DNA from 3 places in the Colwellia sp. BRX10-4 genome. Region 2 is predicted to be linked to each of the others. Evidence: riboswitches for the same ligand, from Rfam matches in the RefSeq annotation. Region 2 holds a riboswitch; each other region holds the start of a gene.

Region 1 (10,398 bases), on a different contig from region 2:
TTGGCCTAATGCGCCGAGTGGTTTAGTTTTTCCATCGATAGTCGACTGGATCTGTTGATTAAACACATCAGTTACTTTTTTAATAGCAAAGTTCATCAATAGCTCCTTTAAGCTTTATTTTTGCGAAAGTACAACAAGGATAAAAAGAATAAGCTCCCCAAAGCAGAAGTGATAACACCTACGGGTAGCTCTTGGTTTTCTAATACAACTCTCGATAATACATCCACCCAAATCATAAAAACACCCCCGACTAAAGCCGTTAACATAATGCCAAAAACAGTACCTTGAGAAACAAAAAATCGTACAATATGGGGTATCATCAAGCCAACAAAGCCTATACCGCCGCACAAAGAGACTAACGTTGCGGTGATCAGTGAACTCAGTACCAACATCACTAAGCGAAAGCGATTAACATTAATACCTAAGGTTGTCGCACTTTCATCGCCTAACAACATTGCATTCAGCTGGCGTCGATACGCTAACATCATAATGACACAGCTAATAATAACGACCGCGGGAAACCATAAGATTGACCATTGCGCACGCGAAAAACTGCCCATAGTCCAAAATAATATCGCAGTAACCGCTTGTGGATCGGTATGATAAAGTAACAAGCTAGTAAACGAGCTAAACAAAAACGATAATGCTACGCCAGCCAATAGCATAGATTCAACTTGTTGACTTTGCCGACGACCAGAGATCATTAGCAACATTAGCATCGCCACTAAACTGCCCGCAAAAGCCGCAACAGGTGTTACAACAGAAATAGTGCTGCCCAGTAAAACAATAGATATAACGACTCCTAAAGAAGCCCCTGAAGAAATACCAAAAAGATAAGGGTCGGCTAAGGGGTTTCGCGTTACCGTTTGTAAAATCAGCCCAGAAACCGCTAAGCCACACCCCGCTAAAAACGCTAAAATAGCGCGTGGCATGCGTAATTCCCAAATAATACGCTCATAAAAAATCACCTCACTAGCGTCTTTATCTGCGGATAAACTAGCCAGTAGACTCGTAGTAACATCGCTAAAACTGATATCTGCCGCACCTAAAGATAACGACGCAATAAAGCTGATAACACCAAAAGCTAAGGTCAGAAAAATAATCCCCGAATGATTGACCTTAAACATGAGGTAACGCTCTACTTTCTGCCGTTTTGTCTTGAGTATCGTAGCCATAAAAATAAGAAATATGAGGAACCTTATGTTGTGGATGAAGAGAGACTTGCGCGCAAACACCAAATACATTTGATAACATCTCAGAGGTGATCACAGCTTGTGGTGACCCTTGCTCAACCAGTTTGCCTTTATCTAACACCAGCAGTTGATCGCACATCGCACTGGCAAGGTTTAAGTCATGAAAAGACGCAATAACCGTGATGCCTAGCGATTTAGCTAATTCAATAACCTGAATTTGGTAGCGAACATCAAGATGACTGGTTGGCTCGTCCATAATAAGTAAGCTGGGCGTTTGTACGATAGCACGAGCTATAAGTGCGCGTTGTTTTTCTCCACCAGATAAATGTTCAAAATTTTGTAAATTTTTATCCACTAAGCCAACCTGCTTAATAGCACGGTCTATCTTGAGTCGGTCGCTGGCTTGTTCACGGGTAAATAGACCTTTGTGTGGCAATAAACCGAGCGCAACAACGTCATGAACAGTTAAGTTAAAATGGGTGGGTGTTTCTTGTAAAACTACAGCGATATCTTGCGCATATTGATAGGCGTCGTACTTTTGCCAAATATCTTTTTGATTAAATTTTACCAAACCAGAATCGGGTTTTACATAACGATATAAGCAGCGAAGTAAGCTAGACTTTCCTGCTCCATTAGGCCCTAAAATACCAGTAAAACTGCCTTTTTCAATGGTGAAAGAAATATCATCTAAAATAAGCTGGCTGTCGGCATGCCAAGAAAGGTGCTGCACTGAAAGCAATGCGGTATTAGCGGTATTTATTGATGAGGATTGATCCTTGCGACTATTCAAAAATTGCTACTCACATACTGTTGACACTTAAGGAGCGGCAAACAGAGCACAATCAATCTCTTAGTTTATTAAAAATGCAAGAGTCGATAATACAATGTTCGAGTAAACCCGCTCGACTTTGTTGGTTATGCCTGTCATTTTGATAGGCAAATGACTCTAAATTAATGGGTATCCTGACTTAAGCTTTATGGTTATTAACTACCACTAAAAGGCTTTTACAGTTGCGGGTACAGTTGCGGTTTTTCACCACATTCCCACATTAAAAATGAGTTATATAATTTTGTGTGGAGATTATCGTCTGCTCACTAAAAATAGCAAGTTTTAATTGCCAATAACACCGAACTCATTGACTTATCAAGGTAACTTATCACCACACTATTTTTGGCCAATCAACGCCACTATCATCAGTATAAATATTAACTTTAACTAGCCCCGCATAAGGAATATCAATATGACTCATATGAACCGTGCCTGGCATAGGCAAATTAAGTACGCGCGCAATTAAGTGTTTGATAACACCGCCATGCGCAACCACTAAGGTATTCCCCTCGGGTGCGTCTGCGAGCCATTCTTGCCACCAAGTATCGACACGCTTGGCAAAATCAGCCATAGCTTCACCATTAGGCACAGCATGCTGCCAAGGATTTTGCCAAAAATCACCCAGTGAAGGCTGCACAGCACTGGCTTTTATCTGCCACAAGGCTTGATAGGTTTGCCCATCCCAATCACCAAAATTCATTTCTTTAAGGTTATCGCTTAATTGAAGATTAATGCTGTATTTTAATGAGTATGCTTTGGCAAACACCTGACAACGTTGCAGAGGCGAACTGATACAAAAGGATATCTCAGGTAATTTTTGGCTAACGTCCCACAGCTGTTGCAAGCCATTTTCAGAAAGTGCGACATCTGTTTTACCGGCTAAAATACCCGGTGTAGCAATTTCACCATGGCGCAATAAATATAAAGTCCGCTGTAGCAAAGCATTACCTCTTAATATATATAGTGTAAAAAAGCATAGCGTAACCTTAAATTCAATATTGCGTAAGTACTATGACAAATAGCCGTGCACTTATAAGCGACAGCATGCGCGTCAATGTTGTTCACTTTAGCAAAATGAGCACTTAACTACCTCCCCATTTAGCCTCACGTTTACCAAAAAAACGCACGTTTTAATCCCTCATTTCCATCATAATGGGACCCTAGATTTAAAGGTGAAATACCTGCTAATTCGTTTTGTTCTTTTGATACTGTTGAAAACCAAGGCGGTCCGGGGCTTCTCCCTTAATGCTTTAATGTAATAGCAAAAAATGGCTAAACTCACCTATAAAAAAGCCGCTCAGTTTACCTGAACGGCTTGGCTAATTTAAGTATGTTTAACTTTACTATTTAATTAGAAACTATAACGAGCAGTCAATGTAATTCTACGTGGAGCTTGGTAGTTTACCGGTGTCGTATAGTTAGGGTTAGGCAGTCTCGATGAAGCCGAGCCTACGTCACCTGTTTTATTGTATTCAGTGACTTCTTGAAAGTTAAAGGCATTTCTAACATTGACTTTCACGGTTAAGCCATCAACATATTCCGGCTTATACGTTAAACCTAGGTCAACATTTTTAACCCATGGAGTACGGCCTTGATCGCCACGACTACCTAATACACCACCACAGTAAAACGATGAAGCACCGTAATTAGCTAAACCGCCAGCATCAACACCTAACTCATCTCTAAGTTCGTCAAGTGAAATAAAACCAACACAGTTTCTTGGACGACCAGATTGTAAACTGAAATTAACAGATACTGAAGTCTCATCATTAACTTGGTATGCACCAAAAGCTTTAAAAGTGTGACGACGATCATTGGGTAAAGCACCATAGGCACCATCTTGAAATAATGCATTATCAATGCCTTGTGTTAAACCTGCATCATCTTGCTCTAGAGTTGAGTTAACATAACCTTCTGAGTTACCTTCACTTTTAGCTAAAGTATAAGAGCCCTGCAAGAACCAACCGTCAGCAAAAGGCTTCTCGAAAGTGAATTCTAAAGCTTTATAAGTACGTTTGTATTTTTCTAGGCCAAAGTATTCTTTAGGAACACTTTCTACCTCGTAATTACCGTCATTGTTAAGATCCAGCGCAATAGAAAAATCATTACCTGGGTTCATCATCATACAGCCAGCCATTGATTTATAATCAAAATCATTATAACCATTGTCTGTTGCATAATCGATAAATGGCTGATGAGAACAGTAATCATCCATGCCATCTTTAACTTCACGGTAAATAGCCTTCGCACCTAAAATCCAGTCATCAACCTGCTGTTGATAGCCAAGAATAAATTCATCTTGATGCATAGGTTTTAAGTTTGTTGCCGCTACGGTTCTTGAATCAGGCGCTTTCTCATCACCGTTAGAGTTTCTTGTACCAATAGCGTCGCCCACTTTATCAGGAGCAGCAGTGATTGGATTTTCATCAGCACTGTCTACATAAAAGTACTCTTCATAGCTCCATTCAGTGCCTGCAGCACGAATATTTGTATTAGCCGCGATTGGCATAAAGTAACGTCCGGCCGTACCGAAAAGTTTTTTGTTACCATCGCCATCCATATCCCAAGAGAAGCCCAAACGCGGCGCCAATTCACTGTCAGATTTAACAAATGAATCGCCATCACCGTTGCGGTTTTCAAAGCCTTCTGAACGCAAACCTAAGTATACCATCCACTCATCAGTAACTTGCCAAGTGTCTTCTATATAAAATGCTGTGTTTTCAACTTCATAAGAAGCAGAACCCGTATTACTTTCTCTATGGCGAATATATTCGTCACCTGCTGTCACAAATGCGCCATTGACACTTTGTCCGCCTGCTCCGTCAACATCTTGAGCTACATGCCAGCGCCAGTATTCGCCACCTGTAAAAGTAGTGCCTCGTTTAGTCGAGGTAAATTTCTCTTGGTCATAACCGACACGAAGTGTATGTTCACCTAGAATCCATTCTGCGCCTAAACGTAAAGAGTCGCGTTCATCAGTATCAGAAGCGATCCCAGCTTCAGGCACAGTACTTTGGCCTTGAGCAATACCCCAACAACCAATGCTTTGTGAACTTGAAGGTGTTTCACGGCAATCGAATACTAACTCACATTCAGCGCCAGGGCCGATATCAGGGTTACGCGTTTCTAGTTCATTGGTCATGTTGCCCCAAAGAACACTTACTGAGAAATCATCAGTTAAAAATCTGGTATAGTTAATGATAGTAACATCGCCACCTTTGGTGATCTCATAAGGGTCAGCAGCTTCACCATGAGTTCCAGTGTAATACATATCTTCAGGGTTACTGTATGAGGTAAATTCTTGTGTTTCTTCATTATCGATGTAAGTCATCTCTAATAAATGGTCGTCTGAGATATTCCAATCAAGCTTTAACAAGTACATTGGTGAGTCGTCTTTCATTGTCCCACTTGTTTGTTTACCAAAGGTATTGCTTTCATCATCTTGGCCTTCAAATAAGCCAAAAAAGAATAGTTTATCTTCTACAATAGCGCCTGATGCATAGGCATTATAGGATAAAGAGTCAAATTCATTAGCTGAGCGGAATGAAGAATAACGGTTAGAGTATTCTAAATCAGGATCGCGAGAAGTAACATCTTTGCCATCTTCTCTAAAACTTGCTGGCGTAGATTCAATTGAGCCACCAAATTTCCATTCATTTGAACCACGTTTAGTTACTAAACTAACAACGCCACCTAATGAACGACCGTATTCTGCGCCATAACCACCGGTGCGAACTTGTTGCTGTGAAACAGCATCATAAAGAAGGTCAGCAAAAGAGGTAAAGTTACGAATATTAGTAACATCGAAACCATTAATAAAATAACCATTTTCAGCAATTGACGAACCACCAAAAGAGGCCGTATTACCATTTCCTAAACCAGAATCACCTGCTGTTGCTCCAGGGGCTAACAAAGCAACTGATGTCAAATCTCTTGCTACCGGTAATAAGTCTATTTGCTCAGCAGTAAAGACTGAAGTCGATTCTACCGATGTGGTATCGATACTAACTAAAGAATTACCCACAATAGAGATAATTTCAGAAACTTCTGTAAAATCAACATTACTGCCCTTACCAATAGCGACTAAGATGTTTCGAGTATCTACACCATTGTCAGCAGTATACTTGCCTGTCGGCAACTTAGAAAAGTTAAAACGACCATCTTCACCAACAATAACAACACGTTTAAACCTGTCGCTGGGTTCTTAATTGTTACACTTTTACCCTAAATTGCTTTACCGTAAATAGAGCCACTAACATTATCGGCAAAGGTCATCGGAGACGCAGCTAAACATGCCCCAACTGTAATAGCAGCTAACGAACGATTAAAGCTTCGCTTTATATTTGAATTTTTCATTATTATTTTAATCTCCATTGTTTATGTATTTATTTATTTATTTTAAATAAATAAAATTTCCGTAAATTGTTACAAAAAGGTAACAACTAAAAACATTCTCACCTGAAATAGTTTATCTAACAAGATGAATACGAAGGATGCTCTATTATAACAATTGAGTATAGGGTGATGATAAAAATGCTATAAATTGGCATACTTAAAGCAGCTATTACTTTTTATTGGTTTTGTTAAGTAAAAACCAAATAAATAAAAATCAATTAAAACAATACAATAAAAAACAAAATATTGTTTATTTATATATTTAATCTAATAACAGTTGAAAAAATCATTATATTTAATATGAAATTCCTCTCTTATAAAAGTGGATAAGAAAGTAACAATTACTTTTTTTGTATCATTATCTTTGCATTAAAATTAAGATATTCGTACTTATAGCCAGATAAATGGCTGCAACAAAAATAAAACAAAAAAATAACAAAATGTGTGTATAAATAGTATTTGTAACTATATTTGATGACAAAAAATGGCTTTAGCATTAAATATTATTAATAGGTATAAACTGAAAAATGAATTGATCTAATTAATGAGTGCTTTAATTGTTAGTTTAGATAAACGGGCATTTTGCATCACTTGCTGGGGTAGGTAAGTTATTATTGCTTTCGCTATTTAGGTGTTCAAAAATCCAGAAGTTATAGACACTCATTCGCTAATTATTGACTAAGAATATGATTTAGCTTAGCATCCGCCAGACTCCGTTTGTAAATTGAAGAATGCAGTAAAAATGAAAAACATTTGGCTTGGCTTTTTAATAGTACTATCGATTGCCTTGCAATCGTTTGTTGCTGTGGCTAATTCAGACAACAATCATCAGCTTGACGCTCAACATTTGCAAACTGAACATTCTCATGAAGTTGACAATCAAGCGCGACTTAATGCAACCTCAGGTACTGAGCATAACGTCAAAGACTGTCATCATTGTGGGCACTGTCAAGGTTCACACAGCCAATGGTTTTTAACAAAAAAATCAACTTCGACTGTCACTAAGCTATTAATTCCCAATCAATATTTTTATCTTATCGATATCAATATCAACTTTATAGAACAACTTATACGCCCCCCAATCGCTTAATTTAATTTTATAACAATTTTTCGCAACAAGTTTACTTAACACTAAATATTGAATTTAGTGTTGTTGCAACGTTTACCTTTAAATTAAGAGATAACAATGATCAACACCAATAAAAAACCAAAGCCACTAAAGCTACTGAATGTTTTATTTTATGGTTTAACCACCTTAACTATTCCTGCTCTTGCTGTCGAAATCACCGAAGACACGCACAAAGCAGGGGTTAGCTTTACCACAGCACAATTAACACTCGCAAATATTAAAGTATCGATGCTAACACCCAAGATTTTCGCACGACGTGTTTATGCCCCAGGAGAAATAAAAGCGAATGGTTACATCAGTTATATCGTCTCACCACGCACAGAGTCAGTGGTCATAAGTCGTCATGCGACCTTAGGTGAACATATTGAAAAAGACCAACCATTAGTCACGTTATTTAGTGAATCTGTTGCTGCAGCACAAGCTAATTATCGGGTAACGTATACTGAATGGCAACGGGCAAAAAAATTAACTAAGGGTACCTTAAGCGAGAGCCTTTTACTAAAAAGTGAGACTGATTACATCGCCGCTTTTAGCCGTTTGACCGCATTTGGGCTAACAAAAAACGCTATTGAAGATATTGTTAAAAACAATTCATCAACCCTAGGTGAATATACCTTAGTAGCGCAGCGCGGAGGAGCGGTATTAAGTGATGATTTTTCACAAGGACAGCGAGTCACCCCCGGTGAAAAAATTATGATTTTGGCTAACGAAGAAAGCTTATGGGTAGAGGCGCGTGTTTCACCCAACAAAAAACTAAACTTACCCGCGGGGACAAGGGCTGAAATAGAGTTTGCTGGCCAAACTTATCATGCCTTGGTTATTCAAGAAGCTCATACAATCGACCCAACAACCCGTACGAGAATTGTTAGGTTGTCTGTCGAAAATAAAGATGATTCATTACACTCAGGGATGTTTGTAGATGTTAATTTTCAATTTGACACGCAAACTGCCGTAATCGCAGTACCCGAAACAGCGTTAATGCGCGGGGCTGATGGCGACTGGACTGTCTTTGTTGAAGACCATCCGGGTGAATTTGTGGCTGTAGAAGTTGAATTAGGCCAGCCTTTAGGCAATTACCGTCAAATCATCGGTATTGCCGCCAACACAAGAGTGGTTACCCAAGGTGCCTTTTTTGTGGCTTCAGAAATAGCGAAAAGTGGATTTGATCCACACAGCCACTAAAGAGGAATAACACGATGTTAAATAAAATGATTGATTGGTCGGTAGATAATCGGCTACTGGTGGTTATTGCACTCATCACCACCATGGCAGCCGCTATTATTGCCATTCCAAATTTGAATCTAGATGCATTTCCTGATGTCACTAATGTTCAAGTAGCGATAAATACCGAAGCACCTGGCTTAGCCGCTGAAGAAGTAGAGCAACTCATCACCTACCCAATTGAAGCGGTGATGTATGCTTTGCCTGATGTTGAACAAGTACGGTCAATATCAAAAACGGGGCTATCTGGCGTTACGGTGGTTTTCAAAGAAGGCACTGATATATATTTTGCTCGTCAATTAGTATTTGAGCGGCTACAAGCGGCAAAAGTACTAATCCCTCAAGGCATTGGTTCACCTGCAATGGGACCTAATACCTCAGGTTTAGGTCAGGTCTTTCAGTACTTACTTATTGGTGACAAAGAGGCGGGTTATAACTCAATGACTTTAAGAAGTTTAAATGATTGGCTAGTGAAATTATTGGTTATGCCGGTTGATGGTGTAACTGATGTTTTATCTTTTGGCGGTAGTGTTCGCCAATATCAAGTCAACATTGAACCCAGTAAATTGCTTTCTTATCAGTTAAGCCAAGATGACATAGTTACCGCGCTTGAAAACAACAATGCCAATGTAGGTGGTTGGTATATGAACAGAGGACAAGAGCAATTAGTTATACGAGGCACAGGTTGGTTTAATAGTGGTGAAGCGGGATTAGCCGACATTAAACAGGTGCCAGTGAAAACGGTGTCTGGCACGGTAGTCACTATCGCAGATCTCGCCAAAGTAACTTTGGGGAGTGAAATTCGCCAAGGCGCGGCGACCATGACACGCAGAAACAAAAATGGCGAAGTTGAACGCTTGGGTGAAGTCGTTTCAGGTATCGTATTAAAGCGTATTGGCGCAAATACCAAAGCCACCATTGACGGAATTAACACTCGAATACCCATGATTAATCAAGCCCTACCCAAAGGTGTGCGCTTTGAGCCTTTCTATGACCAAGCCGATTTAATTACCCAAGCGGTTAATACTGTTGTTGAAGCACTTGCCTTAGCTTTTATATTTATTGCGGTGATACTCGCCTTATTTTTAATGAATTTAACCGCAACATTTTTGGTGTTAATTTCGATTCCTATCTCGGTCGCTATTGCGCTAATGGTGACTTCTTGGCTAGGGTTGTCAGCTAATTTAATGTCATTAGGCGGGATTGCGGTCGCAATAGGTATGTTAGTTGATGGTTCGGTGGTGATGGTTGAAAACATCTTTAAACATTTACACCACTCTAGCGATCCCAACCATAAAAATAGCCAGCAACAAGATATTTCACGACAGCTAAAGGCAGCAGGAAAAGAAGTTGCTCGCCCGGTATTTTTTGCCTCAGCTATTATTTTGGTGGTCTTTACGCCGCTATTTAGTTTTGAAGGGGTCGAAGCTAAACTTTTTCAACCTATGGCTATTAGCATTATTTTAGCCGTAATATCTGCCACCCTAGTGGCACTTTTTGTAGTGCCGGCATTAGCAACGTTTATGTTTAACAAAGGCGTAAAAGAAAGGGAAAGTTTTATATTAACGCCTTTAGATAAACTCTATCGAACAAGTCTTAAAGCCGCGATGAAACGCCCTAAGGTTGTGGTG
Region 2 (10,398 bases):
TAATAAAGTGTTGTAGCTGAACGATGAATAAAATACTTATAATAAACAGGGTGATGAATAAGGTGATATAGCGGTTACTTTTTGCATAAAGCGGCGATAACATTTCAAATTTTAGTGAGTCTAATCTTGGTAAATCGTTACTTGTTAAATCTGTGTTTGAAAAGTTAACCGTTCCTGGGATATTCTCAGTGCCCTGCATAATCGCTATTCCTATTATTTTTATTATCAAAAGAGTGGGTAATTGTTATTATAATTCTTAATATAAACCGAACAATATGATTAATATTGGCGCAGTGCAGAGCTTGATTTTCTTAAACGATTTTTTAGGTGTTTAGTATTATTCTGGTGATAAATAACCTAAATTCATCAAGCGCTTCTCATCAAAGGTGTTAATAACATCACCAATAATGACTAATGTTGGTGGTTTTATATCATGTAATTCAACTAAGTGGTTCAATCCCACTAACGTACCTCGGTAAACTTGTTGTTCTGGATTTGTTCCTTTATAAATCAATGCTGCGGGTGTTGAAGCCTTACGACCCGCCTTAATTAGTTGATCACTGATGATGGGTAAGCTTTTGATCCCCATATAAAAGACAACGGTTTGTTTATTATCGTTAAGCGTGTGCCATGGCAGTGATAATTCACCATTGTCTTGGACGTTACCAGTAATAAATGTGCAACTTTGTGCGACTTGTCTATGCGTTAAAGGGATACCTACATAGCTAGTGCAAGCAGAGGCCGCGGTCATTCCTGGTACAATATGACAAGCGATACCATTTTTTAAGGTATATTGTGCTTCTTCACCTCCTCGACCAAAAACAAAAGGATCGCCGCCTTTTAAGCGTAAAACTTTTTTGTTTTGTTTAGCATAATCAACTAATAACTGATTAATTTTGTCTTGGGGGACTCTGTGTTCTGCTTGTTTTTTACCGACATAAATTCGCTGACAATTTTCGGGTAATAACGCTAATATTTCAGCACTTACTAATCGGTCATAAATGGCGACTTCGGCTTGTTTAATGAAACGAAAAGCTTGTAAGGTGAGTAAATCAGGATCGCCAGGACCCGCGCCAACTAAAGCGACTTCGCCACGAGCAAAAGGTTGTTTACTGTTTGGTGAGTCAGGCATCATTAGGGTCATTGGTTATTTACCATTAGAAGAAACGTTTAAGTTCTTCAAAATACCGTCGTGTATATTATAGACAAAGCCGTGTACGGTGACATCTTGATTGGCATTCCAGGCACTGACTAATGTAGTGGTATGACAAACATTGGCTACCTGCTCAATTACATTGAGTTCACAAAGTAAGTTGACCTTTGTTTGCTGGTCTTCAACGGCATCAAGGCGCTCTTTGTGAAAACGATAAACATCTTTAATATGGCCTAACCAATTATCGATTAGCCCATGACGCTTATTATCAATGGATGCTGTAATACCGCCACAGCCATAGTGACCACATACTATTATATGTTTAACTTTTAGGTTTTCTACAGCAAATTGAATAACAGAAAGGCAATTTAAATCGGTATGGATAACTTGATTAGCAATATTACGATGAACAAACACTTCACCTGGTGACATACCGAGCAATTCATTGGCTGGTACTCTTGAGTCAGAGCAACCTATCCATAAATATTCGGGTTTTTGTTGTTCTGACAAGCGTTTAAAAAAATCGGGGTCTGCTTTTTTTATCTTTTCAGCCCACTGCTGATTATTGTCGAACAAATGTTGAATTGAAGTCACGGAATGCCTTGTTAAATAATCTATTCATTGATTTTATGAGAATACACCAAGAAGTGAAAGATAAATGTGATATCAATTATTTATGATGTATATCCATTTAGTTGGGCACTTAGCCATAACTGGCGATATTATGAAAACTTAACTAGGCAGAGTCATCTCAACCTTATGTGAGCGAAAATTTTAGTAATACAAAAACGAAAGCCGTTGGACGAAAAAGAAAAATAACCAAAGTAGCTGAGTTTGGTGTCCTGACTAAGAAGAAATCAACTTATCTATTAGCTAAAAAAGGGCGATTTAAGTGAATTTAAGCAAAGCAAATAGCTAAGACTTTTAATCATGTCGTTTTAAAGGAAAAATTAAATGGTTTATGTCCCAATAAAAATAAATTTTGGCTTTGATTTTAGCCAAACTCTTTATTGTCATGAATCTACTTTATTATCTTTCTCTTTTTATTTATCCGCCAACACTTAGCATAATATTATAAGTGTTGGCAGATAACATTGAATGTTCCACAATCAATTGTTACTCAGTATCATTAAAATAACAGCTGATTTTTGTTGAATGGCATAAATTAGTAAATATTATTAGCAAAACTGCTAAATAATAGGTAATTTATAAGGAAATAAAGACAAGTAGCTTTAATCTCAGCTATTTTTTTAAACTAACATCATGGATACTCTATGTTTACTCGCTTAAGCGTGAAATTACTTATACCGACTGCTGTTTTTGGATTATTAGCTGTATTATTTATTTTGCTATTTACAGATGAGTTAAGTAAGCCGTTTGTTATCGGTATATTATCTCTATTAGTGATTGCCCAATTAATATCAGGTTATATATTTACTCAAAGTCAGCTGTCGTCTCGATTAACAAACTTACTTCATTACTTAACGCTTGTTGTGAGTACTAAGCAGGCGCCTCCTGGCCCATTAGTCGATGATGGTAATGATGAGCTCGCTCAAGTCACCAATGAGCTTAGTGCTTTTATTGGAGATTTATCCGATGTGCTTGCTGAGTTGCGAACCGAGTCTGAATCGTTAAAAGAGGGGTCATTTTTATTGGCCACACAAATGACAGATTCAGTGAGAGCCGTTGATGATTCTGCCCGTCAAATAGAACTTATGGCTCACTCTATTGATGAAGTCGCGTCAACGTCTAGTATACTTTCTGAGAGTGCTTCACAGGTAAGTGAGACGACTAATCAAGTTATTGACATTTTATCGCACGGGACAACTTCTTCAAATACCAGTCAGCAAACCATTGAAGCTTTTTCTAAAGAAGTGACCGAAATGGCGACAGACTTAGCGCTACTGCAAACAGAGTGTTCTAATATCGGTTCTGTTCTGGATGTTATTCGTGGCATTGCCGACCAAACAAACTTACTCGCATTAAATGCAGCGATAGAAGCAGCGCGAGCGGGTGAGCAAGGACGTGGTTTCGCGGTTGTTGCCGATGAAGTAAGAGCACTTGCGCATAGAACACAAGAAGCAACGGTTGAAATTCATTCAATGGTTGAAGGTTTGCAAGAGAAATCAACGAATGCTGTAACGGCGATTTCGCGTGGTCAAGCATTGACGCAAGACAGTCTGACACATTCAGCCGAAGTGGTTGAAGCGTTAGAGCAAATAGGTCGAGTCTTTAAAGAGGTGAATGCCTTAACCTCTCAAATTGCTAGTGGCACTGAACAGCAACAGCAATCAACTGCAGCGGTTAATACCAATATGGCTGAAGTTGCCTCTTTGAGTCGAGATATCACTAATGGCTTAAGTTCTGTTGCCCAGCATGCAGAGCAACAGCAAAAGGTATCTGTTGATGTTGCTACGACCTTAAATAGGATTTGTGTTTAGAAAGTAGCATGTAAAAGCACCGAGAGTAACGTTTTATCATAAGCCCATTTAAACATGGGCTTTTTTATGTTCAGGATAAACGGTGATGATTTTTTCATAAATATCTTAAGTACATCCTTGCATATCGACATAAAGGCGTGACGATGTTTACACAGCAAGACCATTCCTAGCAATCCATGGCATTATTACTTTCGTGTATGTCGATGCGAGTGAAGCTGCACAGACGTCGCATAATGTTTGATATTGGCATCATTTTCAACAGTTGCCTTTTAAAAGGCGATAAACAGATTAACTTGTTTTTTAGAAATTGCATTTCAGTCAAAATCTCTGATCTTCAGCAAGCAATATTAATGATCACTTTATATGCATTATAGTTAGCAATTCATTAATTTCTAACTCCACTTTAAGTCTATAGTCTCTACAAGCTCTATGAACTAGACGGTGTGTGTGATTTTCCCCGATGATTAAAAGCCTATAGTCCTGAATCATCGGTAGTAAGTCTGATCCAATTAACGCTAAGACTTCATGATAACAATCGAATCAAATTTAGTTGGATCATTTTTGATTTTAGATCTTTCAGGTTGATGTATACCAATATGCGTGGCAAGCTGACTTTGATTTCAACTATTCTCTTTTCGACCTTTTGCAATCAGTTTGCCTAGGTGTTTTGATCAATATATTTTACTTTTATCTTCGTTGGAAATAATCATTTTATTTTAAGGTATCACATGAAGAAAATTATAATCGCTGTCACTATTTTTATTTCAGCCTGTTCTCAAAATCCAAAAGAAACAACAGAAGTAGAACTTTGGCAAGCAACTGCTGATAAAGTTACTATCACGCGAGACAACTGGGGAATACCACATATTTATGGCTCTACAGATGCCGATGCTGTCTTTGGAATGATCTACGCGCAAGCGGAAGATGATTTTAATCGTATAGAAATTAATTTTTTAAACGCTATGGGACGTTTGGCTGAGGCAGAAGGTGAGTCGGAAATTTATCGTGATTTACGGATGAAATTATTTATTCGCCCTGATGAAATTAAAGCCATGTATGAAACAAGCCCGTTATGGTTAAAAAAACTGATGAATGCTTGGGCTGATGGTTTAAATTATTATTTGCACACCCACCCACAGGTTAAACCTAAAGTACTGAAACGTTTTGAACCTTGGATGGCATTAACTTTTTCTGAAGGCAGTATTGGTGGTGACATTGAACGCGCGCGCCTTAACCGCTTAGAAAACTTCTATGGCGATAAAATAATCAATATTCCTGATGAAAAGCTCGACTTAACCAAAGAACCGCAAGGCTCCAATGGTTTTGCTATTGGTCCTAAAAATACAGCCTCGGGTAATGCAATGTTACTTATTAACCCTCATACTTCATTTTACTTTCGTGCAGAATTGCATATGAAAAGTGACGAGGGTCTGAATGCCTATGGTGCTGTTACTTGGGGGCAATTTTTTGTTTATCAGGGCTTTAATGAAAGAAATGGTTGGATGCATACCTCGACAGGCTCTGATTTTATTGATGAATATTTAGAAACTGTAGAAGAGCGTGACGACGGGGTTTATTATTTTTATGATGATAAGTGGCTCAAAATGGCGACATCTGTTATCAGTATACCTTACAAAACCTTTCTAGCGAATGGAGAAGAGGGCATGGCAACCAAGCAAGTCACTGCTTATCATTCCCATCATGGTCCTATTGTACGGGCCGAAGGTGATAAATGGGTGGCTATGGCTATTATGGAAGAGCCAATGAAGGCGCTGATACAATCTTACGAGCGTACTAAAACAGATGGTTTAGCAAGCTATAAGAAAAACATGGAATACCATACTAACTCATCGAATAATACGGTTTATGCTGATGCTGATGGTAATATTGGCTTTTTCCATGGTAATTTCATCCCTAAACGAGATCCTACGTTTGATTGGACTAAGCCTTTAGATGGCAGTACCTCAGCGACAGAGTGGCAAGGAATTCACAGCGTTGATGAATCAATAAATCAGTTTAACCCTAGTGTTGGTTGGCTACAAAATACGAATAACTGGCCATTCTCTATGAGTGGGGCACAAAGTCCTAAAAAAGCAGATTATCCATCATATATGTCTACTTATACTGAGAACCCTCGAGGTCTACATGCCCTTCGCGTTTTAGAAAACAGTAAGGATTTTACCCTTGATAGCCTAATAGCTGCTGCTTACGATAGTTATTTAACCGCTTTCGAACCATTAATTCCGAGCTTAGTGAAAGCTTATGACAATGCTAAAGCTGAGGATAAAGTTGATTTAGCCGCTGCCATGAAGAAATTACAAGCATGGGACTTACGCTATGCTGTTGATAGTGTCGAAACGTCTGTAGCAATTTATTGGGGACGTGAGTTAATGCGAATGTCTTCAGAACCTGCTCGTGCTAATAAAATAAATATTTATGAATATATGGAGAATAAAACCTCAGCAACTGAGAAGCTAGATGCTTTACGTGCAGGTCTTGCTAAATTGACCGCTGATTTTGGTCAATGGGATATGGCGTGGGGGGAAATTAATCGCTTTCAACGAATAACAGGAGACATTGTACAGCCGTTTGATGATAACAAACCTAGTGCTCCTGTGGCATTTACTTCTGCGCGTTGGGGAAGTTTAGCGGCTTATGGTCAGCGTACCTTTAATGACTCAAAGAAAAACTATGGTACACGCGGTAACTCATTTGTCGCAGTTGTTAATTTTGGTAAAAAAATAACGGCAAAAGCCATAACGGCAGGTGGGCAGAGTGGTGATGTAAATTCGCCACATTTTGCTGATCAAGTAGCTGATTATTCCGATGGTGTTTTACGTGACGTTTATTATTATGACACTGACATTAAAGCGAATACTGAGGAATATTATCGCCCTGGAACTAGAAAAAAGGTTAATAAATAACTATATTGAAACACTTAAATTCAAAACATGAGGCAAAACTTTGAATGACTCGCCACATTTGATGAATAAAAACGTCGAGTAAGAATACAGTGTGATATACATTTTTTATTGGTTGCGGATGGTGATAAAAACAATCTGTAAAACGTCATTTATCACTGAAAATGCAACCATCATTTTTAATCTTGTGACTGGCAGCAATGGTGGCTAAGCGGACTACTTATTAAAATAAATTAAGATAGGCCGGCTTTGTGGTAAATGTGATCTGAAGGGATCAATCGGTCGTGATATCGTCATGCTGATACTGAAATAAATTCAGCATGACGGAGTTGGTATCAGCATGACGGAGTTGGTATCAACATGGCTGAACTGCTATCTGGGTGCTGAGTTATTACCAATCAATACCTTTTTGTGCTTTTATATTATTATCAAAAGCATGTTTAATCGATTGCACTTCACTTACTGTATCAGCTAATTCTAAGAGTGAACGGTGTGCGCCACGGCCTGTGGCTATTACATGTTGCATAGGCGGGCGATTAGCGATGGCGTCTAGTACTTCATCAAGATCAAGGTATTTAAACGACAACATATAAGTCAGTTCATCAAGTAGCACAACATCAACGGTTTCGTCAGCTAATAGTTTCTTTGCTTCTTTCCAAACAAGTTGAGCAGCGGCAATATCGGTTGATTTATCTTGTGTATTCCAAGTAAACCCTGTTGCCATCACGTGAAAAGGTACGCCGAGCTTTTCTAGGACATTTCTTTCGCCACAAGCCCAAGTGCCTTTTATAAACTGAATGGCTGCTGCGTTTAGACCGTGTCCTACTGCGCGAGTTAGCGTGCCAAATCCTGATGTTGACTTACCCTTACCGTTACCTGTAATTACAATTAATATACCGCGTTCATCAGTGGCAGCATCAACTCTTGCATCAACTTTGTCTTTTACTTTTTGCATGCGTGCTTGGTGTTTTTCACTTTTTTGTGTTTCGTCAACCATGAGTATTCCTATGGGTAATTATAGTTTTTTTAAAGAGGAGAAAAGGCAAGGCTAACGTTAAGGGGGTCCCTTAAAAAATAGCAATTTACCGTGTATTCCCGCACGATTTTATTGATGTTAATGGTGGTAATCTTATTGTGGATAGGTATGCTGACTCATTGGCAACTCTTAAGTCACTACAATTTACAGTTGCGGGAACAGTCAAGGTTTCTCACCTTATTCCCTAAACACGTTTACGTTGCGTTAGTTTACGAGATTTATAATTATTTACAATATCTAGCGGTATTAAACATCATTGATTTTATATTTTTGATAAATAGAATCTAAGGCAAGGAATTTTCAGTAATAAAAATGCCAACAATAGTTGTTGGCATTTTAGTATTTTTCTAATAAGAACGTTATTTAACTAAGCCATTGGCTTACCAAATTTTTACACGTTTCTCAGGGGCGATATACATAGCATCACCTTCTTTAACGTTAAACGCTTTGTAGAATTCAGGCATGTTAGATAAAGAACCTAATGCACGGAACTCACCAGGTGAATGAGGGTCAGTTGCTACTTGATTACGTAATGATTTCTCAACCTTTTTTCCACGCCATACTTGAGCAAAGCCCATGAAGAAACGTTGATCGCCAGTTAGTCCGTCAATTACTGGTGCTTCTTTACCATTTAATGAAGCAATATAAGCTTTATACGCGATAGTTACCCCTGATAAATCACCAATATTCTCGCCCAGTGTTAAAGAACCGTTTACATTTAAGTCTTCAAATACTGAATAGCCATCGTATTGTTTTACCAAGTCATCGGTGCGAACTTTAAAGGCCGCTAAATCTGCTTCAGTCCACCAGTTACGCATGTTACCGTCGCCATCATACTTACTCCCTTGGTCGTCAAATCCGTGACCCATTTCATGACCGATAACCGCGCCAATACCGCCATAGTTAACCGCATCGTCAGCAGCTAAGTTGAAAAATGGTGGTTGTAATATGGCTGCAGGGAAAACAATTTCATTCTTAGTTGGATTGTAATAAGCATTAACAGTTTGCGGCGTCATGCCCCATTCTTGCTTATCAATTGGACCACCTAACTTAGCGACTTCTTTTTGATGAGAAACACTACCAGAACGCATTTTATTGCCCACTAAGTCATCACCTTTAATAACAAGTGCGGAGTAGTCTTCCCACTTATTTGGGTAACCAATTTTAGGATCAAAGCTTGCTAGTTTAACATGGGCAGCTTTTTTAGTTGAATCAGACATCCACTCTAGTTCATCAATACTTGCACCATATGCTCCGCGTAAGTTTTCAACAAGTTGTGTCATACGGGTTTTAGCTTCAGGCTTAAAGTGACGGCTCACATAAACTTTACCAATAACCTCACCTAAATTGCTGTTAACTACGCCAACACCACGCTTCCACATTGGACGTTGTTCTTTTTGTCCTCTTAACTGCTGAGAATAAAAGTCAAAGTTTTCATTATCTAAGTCAGCGGTTAAAGAACCAGCAAAGTTACTTAAGGTATGGAAAGTTAAGTAAGTTTGCCAATCAGCTAATGGGGTTGCTGCAAATATTTCGCCAAAACCTTTAACAAATGAAGGTTGGTTAATAATGATGTCTTTTTGCGCTGATACGCCTTGAGCAGCAAGGTAAGCATTCCAGTTAAATGCATCAGTAACTGTATTTAAGTCAGCGACATCGAATTTATTGTAAGTTTTACTGCTGTCACGAGTTTCAATTTTTGTCCAATGAAAACCTGCTAATTTAGTTTCAATTGCCATGACCGTTTGCGCAGCAGCTTTACCGTTCTTCAAACCAGCTAAATTGAACATATTTTCAATATGAGCAACATAACCTTTACGCAATGCGGCAAAGCGTTCGGTTTCATCAAAGTAGTAATCTCTGTCGGGTAAGCCTAAACCTGTTTGCCAAATATGAGTGGCATAGCGAGTTGAGTCTTTACCGTCAACGCTAATATAAAACGCTAACGGACTACCGACACCATTTTTTTGATTTTCACCAAAAAATGTTGCAAGTTCATTCTTGTCTTTTAAACCATTGATGCTATCAAATAATGGTTGAATAGGAGCCGTACCTGCAGTATTACGTGCATCCATGTTCATATATGAACGGAATAAGTCAGCTACTTTTTGTTCGTCGCTGCCCATTTTTAAATTTTCTGTTGCTGCTAATTCTTCAATGATTACTTTTACATTGTCATCAGCTTCGTCACGTAAGTCATAAAAGGCACCAATTGACGTTTTGTCTCCAGGGATTTCATTAGCGTTCAACCAAGCACCGTTTACATAACGATAAAAGTTGTCTTGCGGACGAACGGATAAGTCCATTGTTGCTTTGTCGATACCTGAAGCTAATGCAGTTTTTTGCATGATAGGCATTTCTTGCTTAGTTGTCTCAGTGCTTTCTGGATTGTCGTTGCAAGCGGCAAGCAACAATAACGAAGAACAGACTGCACCTGTTATTATTTTTTTCATGGTAATCTCATTATTATTAAGTAAAGAATATGGTTATAAAATGGTAAACGCATTGATACTAAAGGGTTACAGGGCTTTTTACTAGATTTGGACATGAATTTTTACATAATGTATCAGCAGTGCCGTATTTTATTTTGTACATTAAGCCTGATGACTTTTTTATTTTTTTATTTAACTAATTGAAAATAATCGTAATATTTTTAACTTTGATTTTTATCAATATTAATTATTGGCTTTTTTGCTGCCAAATAAAACATTGACTGTGCTATGCTGTGGCTACTTATAGAGTAATAGTTCTCTTACTGAATAACATAAGATGAAGTTTAATTAATGTTTCAACCCGTCAGTTTTTTCATTGGGCTACGCTATAGTCGTAGCCGTAAAAGTTCTGGAT
Region 3 (10,398 bases), on a different contig from region 2:
CTAATGTTGATACAATATTAGAAGAAATAAAAGCAGCATTTGCTGAAGAACAGGAACGATTAGAGCGTATTAGTGATGCAGATGAGTTAGATTAATCTATTCTTATCAGTTAGTCACAGTCGTTGTAAAAATACCAAGTACTTCATCATCCGTTAGAAATCGACTTTGACCTATAGGTAGATTTTCATCCAAGAACAAGTTTCCGATGGCTTGTCGATGCAAGCCTATAACGGGATTACGAAACCGACCAAACATCCGCTTAATTTGGTGATAACGCCCTTCAGTTAATTTAACTTCAGCAATATATTGATTAGTCTGTTGGGCAGCAGTATTACTCATAATTGTTAATTTTGCTGGCTTAGTAGTGATATTTTCAAATTCAAAATACATCCCTTGTGCAAAAGCTGACTGATAGTCATCTGTTAACGGGTTTTGTAAAGTGACTTGATAGCACTTTTCTACTTTATGCTCTGGGGACATAAGTCGTTCTGACCAACGACTGTCGTTGGTCAGTAACAGTAACCCGGAAGTATTTAAATCGAGTCGACCAACAATATGTAAGTTGTCTTTTTCTTCGTTACCACTGTTACTAAATAAGTTTTGCTCGACAAGTAGGTCTATGACTGTTTTGTGTTGTTTATCTATCGTTGCACTGACTACACCAATAGGTTTATTAAGCATTATATAGAGCGCACGATTATCTTGTAAAATGTGACCATCTAGAGTTATTTTTGAAAACTTATCAATTCGTTGGCCAATATCATCTGCAATAATAGTATCTACCGCTATACGCTTTTTCGCTAACATTAAGCGCACAGCTCTGCGACTAACGTTGCAATGTTGACTAATGAAACGGTCGAGACGAGCAGTACTTAATGACATAAATAGGCATTCATTTTATCTGGGGATTAAGAATTATTGGTATTTTAGCGGCTTTTGATTCGAAAGATAGCGCAAACCTGCAGATTAGGTTAACGAACCAGTTTAAGTATTGTTGTCTGCTTAACCGCTTCAACTTTAGCTTCAACTTTAGCTTCAAATTTAATCGGTTTAATATCAGCACGTTCAGCACTGAGTTTGTTATTCTTAAAGCGGTCGAAATGAGCTTGTTTAACTTTCATTTGCTGACAAAATTGATGAAAAGCTGCGTAATCTTTTCGATTAAATTTTTCATTCTCTCGTGTTAACAAACCATCTATGTAAGCGTTATCTCCATTTACTGTTAAATTAGCGATCGCCGTGTAGGGTTTACCATATTCATCAACACGTATAGCTCGTACCGTTTTTACTTCAAAAATCCAATCATCAACTTGCACAAATCGAGGCATTGACTTTATAGGGACACCGTCAGTAGGTTTATTGCTCATAATATTTTTCGACTGCGTATTAACTAATAAAAAAGTCCAACTGTTTATTGTTAACAGTTGGAAATTTGCGACTATAATCCTAGAGAGGCGCGGCTTATTTCTCAACCATTAATTGTTGACTTTTAGAGCCACAAGGTAGGTTTTTAGCTCGCTGGCACTGATTTCAGTGTCGGAATTTTTATCGATGTCTTTAAAATGCTTAACTAATTTTTCATCTTTGCTCGCAATAACTTCTGCTTCATTAAGCAAACCATTTTTATCTTCATCAAACTGAGTCAGTATGGCCGGTGTACTTTTTGCTACATTGTCTACCGACAACATTTTAGTTGCCACAGGTTTAATTCCTGCTTGTTCAGCAATAGGAATATCCAGGCTTGCAACTTTATCTCCTGCGTTGACAAAATACGAAGCTAAGGCACAAGTACCAACAAGTAGAGTCACTTTTGTTAAGCTAATAGAATTCATTTTAATTCCTTTATTTATAGAGTTCATCGGGTTATTTTAATGATTGTAATAATATCATCAACGATAATGCAGGAATCGAACCAAAAACATAAAGCACTGATTTAATTAAATTAATGATAAAGCCAAAATAACTAAGCTGCCTAAAGTGTCGCCATTAAGCAACAGATAAAACAGCCAGAAAAAAAGTTAAAAAACAAAATCGTTAATAATTCAGAAAATAACCGATGTAAAACAGTGACTAACTTATAAAAGTAATAACAAAAAACATTCTAGTATCATCTAAAGTACTGTCTCAAATAAGCGACATGCTTGTTTTTTATCTTAATAAAACTAAAATACACTCCTGATCAATACTTGTGATATCTATGAAAAAATTTAGCTTGTCCGAACTTTTTGCAATAAATTTGTATTCGATTAGAAAACTAAGCATTTTAGGTTTTACTTTTGTTGCGTTTCCGCTAGTCATAGCGTTAATTTATAGCGCAAATCAAGTCACTGAGCTTTCTCAACAAAGTACATCGGCTATCTTTAATGTTGCTGAACTCGTTAAAACAAACCGTCAAATTAACTTTACCTTAGCTAAAATGGAACGCAGTGCTGGGCAATTTATTATTCTAAAAGATCAAGATTTATTGAGTGCTTATTTAAAAGACGAAGAAGTTATCTTAAAAACCATGGCGAGTAATAACCTCTTTAAAAGCAACCCAAGCTTACGCTTGCTCAACATAAGCTTTTCTCAAGCGATTGAGTACCTGCATAGCTACTTAACGCGGCACCCTCTAGAAGAATCGTCATTAACATCGTTACAAGAACAATTTACCCAACTAGTTTCGATACGAAAAATAATAGCCGAACAAAGTAATAACTTACTCATTTTACAAGTAGAACAGGTTAAGGATTCAGCCAACGGTGTTAGACACGATATGCTGAAAAGCTTACTTATCATTCCCTTTACTTTACTTATCGCCGCAATTTTTATCTATTTAATCACTAAACCGCTCAAGCAATTACTCAGTAAAATACATCATTTAGCATTAGGAGAGTTTGAAAAAAAGGTCACTTTACATGGCTCGCCTGAGATGACAGAAATTGCTGACGCCTTGGAAGTGATGCGCAAGCGCTTACATGCTCTGGAATTACAAAAATCGAGTTTTATTCGTCATATTTCCCATGAACTAAAAACGCCACTTGCCGCCATTAGAGAGGGAACAGAATTACTGTACGATAACAGTGTCGGTGAGTTAAACGCTGAGCAGCAAGAAATATCTAACATTATCCGTAGCAGTGTTACCCGCTTGCAACGTTTAATTGAAGACTTGCTTGACTTTAATATTGTGCTCGACTCGACCAGTTTGCAAGATACTGAAATTGTTGATTTATCATTTTTAGTTGATCAGGTATTACAGCAAAGAACTTTAGATATTAAACAGAAAAACTTAACCATTGACTATAAAAACTACGCAATACAACTCAAGGTCAATGCCAAACAATTAAGTGTTATTTTAGATAACCTATTATCCAATGCGATAAAATACTCGCACGAAAATAATGTTATTAACATTAACTGTTCACTTGATAATAGTCTGTTGTCGATAACCGTTATTGACCAAGGTCGCGGAATAGCCAGTAGCCAAAAAGAAAAAATATTTGATGCTTTTTATCAAGGAACACCGGCAAAAAATGCCAAAATAAAAGGTAGTGGTTTAGGTTTAACCATAGTAAAAGAATTACTGATGCGCTTAAATGGCACAATTAACATAACCAGTAGTACAGGTAAAAATAGTGGCACTGCGATGACAATAACGTTGCCTAATGCTTTTCTAACAAAAACAACGAGTGGAGTATCAGTGTAATGTTATGTTCATTTTATAGAATACTCAGTGTTAGTTTTTTACTGTTATTACTGCCCGCATTAACGGGTTGTCAGTTACTGAATACCGACAATAAAAGCCATCATATTAAGAGTGTCCCCCCTGATTATACAAAATATTATTTGTCTTTAGTCGAGTTAAACAAAGCACAAATTGCCGATAAAATACATCAACATCAATTAGTCTCGTTAGCCGAGAGCGTTTTAATCAAACAAGATGAAAGTAACAGTGCTGAAACTATTGAATGGCAGTTAAAATCAGCACTGTTTTTTGCTCTACCTCATTCACCGGTTCACAATCCGTTCACCGCGAAAAGTAAATTAAATCAGCTGTCGTTTATTACCCTGAGTAAAAATAATCTAAGCCAAAGTGACTTTGCCTTTTTTAGTATGTTAAAAACACAACTCAATCAGCAGATATTACAACTTAATGAACTATCGCAAGAAAAAAAGGCGCGACAGCTCATTAAGCAAGCCTATCAATTTCAACAGCAACAATTAGAAGTGTTACAGCAGCAAATAAATCAGCTGAGAAAAATAGAACATAATATTAATGAGCATGGGCAGTAAAGATGACGGTTTCAACAAATAGCAAAAAATTCGATCAGCAAAAAAGTGAAAAAATACTACTTGTTGATGACGATCCCAGTTTATTAAGATTGCTTGATATTCGCCTATCCGCTGCCGGTTATCAAATAGAGTCAGCAAACAGTGCTAAAATGGCTTTAGGTATTTTAGAAACATTTCATCCGCAATTAGTGATCAGCGATTTACGTATGGAAGGTATGGATGGAATGGCATTATTTGAAAAAATCCGTCAGCAACAGCCTAATTTACCCGTTATCATTATGACCGCACACGGCACGATACCCGATGCTATTAGTGCGACTAAGCAAGGCGTATTTAGTTTTTTAACCAAACCTTTTGAAAGCCAAGAATTACTCTCTACCGTGCAAGAAGCCATTCGCTTACAACCACAAAATAGCGCTCATAATACCGACAAAAAAGCCGATATTTGGCGCAAGAAAATAATTAGCCGAAGTGCCGTTATGTCTTCGTTGTTAAAGCAAACTTATCAAGTTGCTCAAAGTGACTTTAGTTTATTGATCCATAGTCCCAGTGGTACAGGTAAAGAACTCCTGGCAAAAGCCGTGCATTTAGCAAGTAAGCGTCATGATAAAAAATTTACGGCGATTAATTGTGCCGCAATACCTGAACAATTACTCGAGTCGGAGTTATTTGGACACTGTAAAGGTGCTTTTACCGGCGCAGATAAAAATCATCAAGGGCTTTTCCAATCAACCCATGGTGGTACGTTATTTCTTGATGAAGTTGGCGACATGCCGATGAGTTTTCAAGTTAAATTATTACGGGCCTTACAAGAAAAAGAGGTGCGCCCAGTCGGCAGTGCCCAGTCAGTAAAAGTTGATGTGCGTATTATTGCCGCTACCCATAAAAACTTACAACAAGCGATCATAGATAAAAGCTTTCGTGAAGATCTTTACTACCGCTTAAATGTTGTGGAACTCACTTTACCTGCTCTGTCTGAACGACGTGAAGATATTCCTTTGCTCGCCCAGCACTTTTTAACTGTAGCGATTGAAAGTACCAGCCATAGAATAAACGGCTTTAGCCAAGCCGCGATGGAGATTTTAATTAGGGCTGAGTGGCCCGGTAATATTAGACAATTACAAAATGTTGTTGAGCAATGTGTCGCTTTATCTACCGAGCCGTTAATTAGTGAGAGTTTAATTAATAATGCTTTACGTAATGAAAGTGCACAACTGCCTTCTTTTCAAGAAGCGAGAGAGCAATTCGAGCGTGAATACTTAGCAACATTACTAAAAACCACTGAAGGTAATGTTTCACAAGCCGCAAAAATAGCGCAGCGAAACCGAACAGAATTCTATAAACTATTGAAAAAGCATCACTTAAATGCCGAATCATTTCGAGTGGATAACAACATGATTTCACAAGCATAGCCGAGCATAACTAAACAATGAAAAGTTTACACTTAAGCAACTTTTTTCCTTATCAGCTAACGCAACTACAAGTAAAAGTGAGTGATAACATTGCTGACATTTACACAGGAAGATTTCAGCTTTCTCGTCAAGAATGGCGAGTGCTAGCCAGCTTGGGCAACGGAGAGTTATTATCTGCAAAGCAAATAGGCGAACAAACTAACTTAGAAAAAATGCCGGCGAGTCGTGCAATAACAAGCATGCAAACTCAAGGGTTATTGGTTAAAAACACAGATAAATCCGATAAACGCTCTTCGCTATTAAAACTAACCACGCAAGGTTTGGCTATATATCAACAGTTAATACCTATGGTGCTAGCTCGTGAGCAAGAGCTATTATCGGTATTAAGTGCTGAAGAAAAAAATCAGCTAGCTAATATTATTGAAAAATTAACCTTAAAATCAGTAGATATAGCGAATAAATAATAATGACTATTGTCGCTGATAATGACTAGCCAAACTCACCATTAAACAGCCTAGGTGAAATTAGCAGACAATAAATGCCTACCGTAGAGCTTAGGTTTTATTGGCTGTTATTGAACGACTCGAGATTAATTAAAAAGAATAAATTGCCGTCACTAAAGTGTCAGTAACGTCAAAGAATGCCTCACCAGATCATCGTTAATACCATCAGATAAAATAGTCTGGCAACAAAGTTTTTCTGATGATAGGTCATGGTTTACCTCTTAACTCAAAGGGCCAGATCAAAATAAAGCGTAAATGACGTTGCTTTAAACACGTCGAACGATTAAAGCTAACTAGCCATGAACTATAGATTTAATGCCCTAACTGTTGACAAGCTATATTAATAGTCTCAAAATAACGACCATAATTGATTAGGTGCTCAATATTTATACTTTAACAAGGTATGAATTAGAGATAATCGGGAAGTTAGTACATGCTATGCATAATTCTGACGCTGCCCCCGCAACGGTAATACTTTACGCGATGTAAAGTTAAGCCCGGAGACCGGCCTAAATAATATCGAATGACTTGCAGTGCGGTGGGCGCTACGGAATTTAATGACATTAGCAATGGCTAGTTGTCACGATCCTTCCGTACCTCCCTCAAAATTTTTTGAGGTTATTATTTTTTCTTATTTACGAAGTATCTTTGTTCTTTTACTCATAGCGATGCCTGTATTTGCGCAATTAGAAGACGTGTCAACTGATGATATAGAAGTCATTGAAATTGTTAATGACCAGTCATTTAATACACCCAATTATCAAGTATTACATCGCGAAAGCTTTATATACTCATCGCAAACTCTCGCCGATATTTTACAGTCGATAAATGGCATTCAAATTCGCCAAATAAGTGGCATTGGTAATCCTGTCTCTGTTTCAATTAGAGGGTCGAGTAGTAAACAGGTACAACTTTATATTGATGGTCAACTTATTAACGATAGCCAGTTTGGTGGTTTTGATTTAAACCAGATACCCACTGAACAAATTGAAAGTATTGAAATCAGTAAAAATCAAGCGATTGGTACCGGCGCTACCCCTATAGGTGGTGTTATTCGCATTAACACTTACAACCCCACCGAAGACTCGAGTAAATTAACCTTGGCCACAGGCTCATTTGGCTATCAAGAAGTTAATGCGCTTTATAATAAAGCATTTAAAACTCATAGCTTGTCTTTTGGTGGTCATTATATTAACAGTGACAACGATTACGATTTTATAGTTCCAGCGGGCTTTAGTCGTAGTGATACGTCTGATAGACAAGCATTAAGAAATAATGAATTTACAAAAAAGTCTTTTTTTATAAACGACATATTCCAATTTAATCAACATCAGATCAGAGTCAATGTACAATATAACGATCAAGAAAAAGCACTGCCGAATTACCAAAACAACTCCCCTGAAAACAATTCAACGTTAAACTCTGACAACTTACGCTATAGCTATCAACATCAATGGTTAAGCAAATCACCTTGGTTAAATTCGATTGAATTTGAAGCCTACGCTGAAAATAAAGATGAGCGTTATATTTCAAGTCCCGACTCGATAAAACTTGATATTAATGATTATGAAACAACAAAAAAACATATCGGCTTTAAACCTTACCTTACATGGAACGAGTTTAATCTAGTGCCATTTGTCAGTTTTAATAAACAGAATTTCAGCTCTGTTAGCGAACACAACGGAAAACCAACACAATGTAATGGTATAGCGTCATGTGATATTTCAGCAAAACAAGAACAACTCAACATAGGCTCTCGCATTGAGTGGCAACCCGAGGCACTCCCTATAGAAGCGTATGCATTGTTGAGTAACCTACAAGAGAAAAACTCAAACATAGCGATTAATCAATCCAGTGCAGCTAAGTTTGTAGCCAATGATAATTATCAGACAACTGAAGTCGGGTTAAGCTTTAAGCAAGGTAATTTAAAAGTTACTAGTAACTTAAGTAATGGTGTGAGAACGCCGACATTGTACGAATTATTTGGTGATAGAGGCTCCTTTAAGGGTAATGATAATTTATTGCCAGAAGAAGCAAAAACACTCTCAATAGGTGGACAGTACCTTTACAAAAGTCTGTCTGTATCTTCATCTATTTACCAACAAAAATTAGAAAATTCAATTGTCGCCATTTTTAACTCAAGTAATGTCGGTAGCTATAGAAATGTCAGCAATGCAGACTTGTTAGGCATTGAAATTCAAACAAATTATCAATTGTTAACGCAATTATCCTTCGCGCTACAAGCCAATATTATAGACAGTGAAACCACATCAAAATTTGTCGCATTTAATAATAAGAAACTACCTGGTATATATCATCAGCAGTACAGCATAGCGTTGAAATACAAGGTGAATTCTGCATGGAACATGTCATTTAAAGTAAGTAAAGATAAAGACTTGTACTTCAATCTCATTAACAGAATTGAAAATAATAACGGTCATGTAGGTAATGGTAATCCAGCCAATCGCACCGTATCAGATTTTTCAGTCAACTGGAAAAAAGGCAAACATAGAATATCTTTTGCCGCCAATAATTTATTTAACGATAAATACCAAGATCTTGCGAATAGAACATCGCAAGGTCGCAGCTTAAAAATAAAATACACAATTAAAGGATTTTAAATGTTAACTCGCTTTAAAAAACACATATTACCATTAAGTTTAGTACTCGGCACAGTTGCTCTTGCTGGCTGTGGCGGAAGTTCAAAAAGTAATGTCGCACCCATAGTTACTGGCGCAAGTAGCCCAACGATAGAAGAAAACACAACGTCTGTTGGCACCTATAGTGCTACTGATGCCGATGGAGACGCTATAGTACTTTCACTTACAGGTGATTCAGGTGCTTTATTTAGCATCACACAAAGTGGTGAATTAAGCTTTATAGATGCTCCTGATTTTGACAACGGTGAAGTCGGTCCTTTTGCCGTCACAATTGTTGCAACGGATGACAGTAAAAAGAACTTAACGGGTGAATTGGCTATTCAAGTGAGTGTCGGTGATGTGAAAGACACACCATCATTCGCGGTTGTTCAAACAGTTGCACCTGATTTTTCAGGCTCTGAAGTTGTGACCTTAGACCCAATTACAGAGCAAGTCACTAAAGGCTATTATATTAAAGATGCCTCTGACTATACTGTTCGTAGCTATAATAAAGACGTTTTTCACATTGGCCGTTATAACATTGATTCTATCTCAAAATATAATGCTGATGCCCTTGATACAGAAGTTTGGTCATATACAACCCAAGATACCGGTGATTCAAATACTCGTAATCCCTATGACTTAGTGTCAGTCAATGAAAGCAAAGCTTATCTTTTACGTTACGGTTCAGACAAAGTTTGGATTGTTAATCCTCAGGCAACACAATTTGAAGATTTCAAATTGGGTCAATTAGATCTATCTAGCTACATCGCTGATAACAATAGTAATGGCACACCAAACCCTGCCTCAGCAACAATTGCTGATGGTAAGCTGTTCATTGCTATGCAACGTTTATCTGACTCTTTTTCACCAAACAAAGCTTATGTAGCCGTTTTTGATACCGCGACAGACCAAGAGATTGAAACAAATGCTGATGCAAATGATAATCTTAAAGGTATTCCGCTTCAAGGCTTAAACCCACTGAATCATAGTATAGTGAGTCAAGGAGATACAGTTTATGTCACAACACGTAACTCATATAGCAGTGCTGATTTAACCTCTAGTCGCATCGAAGCGATAGCGACAAGTGATTATAACTTGAGTAGTGTTTTGTCTGCTGCAGATATTGAAAATAATACCGGTGCTTTTATTGGTTCAAGCGTAGTTGTATCCGAAACAAAAGGCTATTTTGTTGCCAGTGAAACATTTTTTACGCCAAGTTATTATGAACTTTCAACAGTATATACCTTCAACCCAACAACGGGTGTTATTGCTAATGAAAAGATAGCCGCTACGGGTACTGAACAAATTAGCTATATTGCTTTAGATGCTGCAAACTTTCTTTGGCTTAGCGTAAGCAATCCAGAGAAGCCAGGCGTTGATGTTATAAATACTGAAACTAACCTTAAAGCATTTCCAAGACTTGCAACAGAATTAAACCCATCTGCCATTGCCTTTATTGAATAAGATTCGCTTAAAGGTAAGACATTAAGAAGTAATTTGATTTAGGGCACATATTTATGTGCCCTTTTTGTATTTTTACTCTGTGCTATATTAAGTGTGGGTTAACGC

What was found. Region 2 has a riboswitch for cobalamin ahead of cobO (cob(I)yrinic acid a,c-diamide adenosyltransferase). Riboswitches for the same ligand answer to the same signal wherever they lie in the genome.
Region 1: linked by a shared signal. The riboswitch ahead of H4J67_RS04540 (ABC transporter ATP-binding protein) and the one ahead of cobO (cob(I)yrinic acid a,c-diamide adenosyltransferase) in region 2 are both predicted to bind cobalamin.
Region 3: linked by a shared signal. The riboswitch ahead of H4J67_RS04580 (TonB-dependent receptor) and the one ahead of cobO (cob(I)yrinic acid a,c-diamide adenosyltransferase) in region 2 are both predicted to bind cobalamin.

What each region holds. Positions count from the first base shown of each region.
Region 1 covers NZ_JACGVZ010000003.1:103,543-113,940, reverse strand. Annotated here, with positions in the region: gene cobT (nicotinate-nucleotide--dimethylbenzimidazole phosphoribosyltransferase) at 1-96, opposite strand, end outside; gene H4J67_RS04545 (iron ABC transporter permease) at 108-1,127, opposite strand; gene H4J67_RS04540 (ABC transporter ATP-binding protein) at 1,120-1,983, opposite strand; cobalamin riboswitch at 2,129-2,278, opposite strand; gene H4J67_RS04535 (histidine phosphatase family protein) at 2,351-2,962, opposite strand; gene H4J67_RS04530 (TonB-dependent siderophore receptor) at 3,374-6,160, opposite strand; gene H4J67_RS20475 (hypothetical protein) at 6,247-6,378, opposite strand; gene H4J67_RS04525 (DUF2946 domain-containing protein) at 7,160-7,507, shown strand; gene H4J67_RS04520 (efflux RND transporter periplasmic adaptor subunit) at 7,604-8,728, shown strand; gene H4J67_RS04515 (efflux RND transporter permease subunit) at 8,743-10,398, shown strand, end outside.
Region 2 covers NZ_JACGVZ010000026.1:17,596-27,993, forward strand. Annotated here, with positions in the region: gene H4J67_RS16655 (PH domain-containing protein) at 1-199, opposite strand, end outside; gene cobA (uroporphyrinogen-III C-methyltransferase) at 338-1,144, opposite strand; gene can (carbonate dehydratase) at 1,148-1,747, opposite strand; gene H4J67_RS16670 (methyl-accepting chemotaxis protein) at 2,428-3,594, shown strand; gene H4J67_RS16675 (penicillin acylase family protein) at 4,323-6,518, shown strand; gene cobO (cob(I)yrinic acid a,c-diamide adenosyltransferase) at 6,907-7,512, opposite strand; cobalamin riboswitch at 7,635-7,779, opposite strand; gene H4J67_RS16685 (M13 family metallopeptidase) at 7,932-10,004, opposite strand; gene H4J67_RS16690 (lipoprotein-releasing ABC transporter permease subunit) at 10,335-10,398, shown strand, end outside.
Region 3 covers NZ_JACGVZ010000003.1:119,168-129,565, reverse strand. Annotated here, with positions in the region: gene H4J67_RS04620 (PA4780 family RIO1-like protein kinase) at 1-95, shown strand, start outside; gene H4J67_RS04615 (pseudouridine synthase) at 106-882, opposite strand; gene H4J67_RS04610 (hypothetical protein) at 972-1,367, opposite strand; gene H4J67_RS04605 (hypothetical protein) at 1,476-1,832, opposite strand; gene H4J67_RS04600 (cell wall metabolism sensor histidine kinase WalK) at 2,198-3,685, shown strand; gene H4J67_RS04595 (hypothetical protein) at 3,685-4,272, shown strand; gene H4J67_RS04590 (sigma 54-interacting transcriptional regulator) at 4,275-5,684, shown strand; gene H4J67_RS04585 (MarR family winged helix-turn-helix transcriptional regulator) at 5,702-6,148, shown strand; cobalamin riboswitch at 6,544-6,715, shown strand; gene H4J67_RS04580 (TonB-dependent receptor) at 6,745-8,808, shown strand; gene H4J67_RS04575 (cadherin repeat domain-containing protein) at 8,809-10,293, shown strand.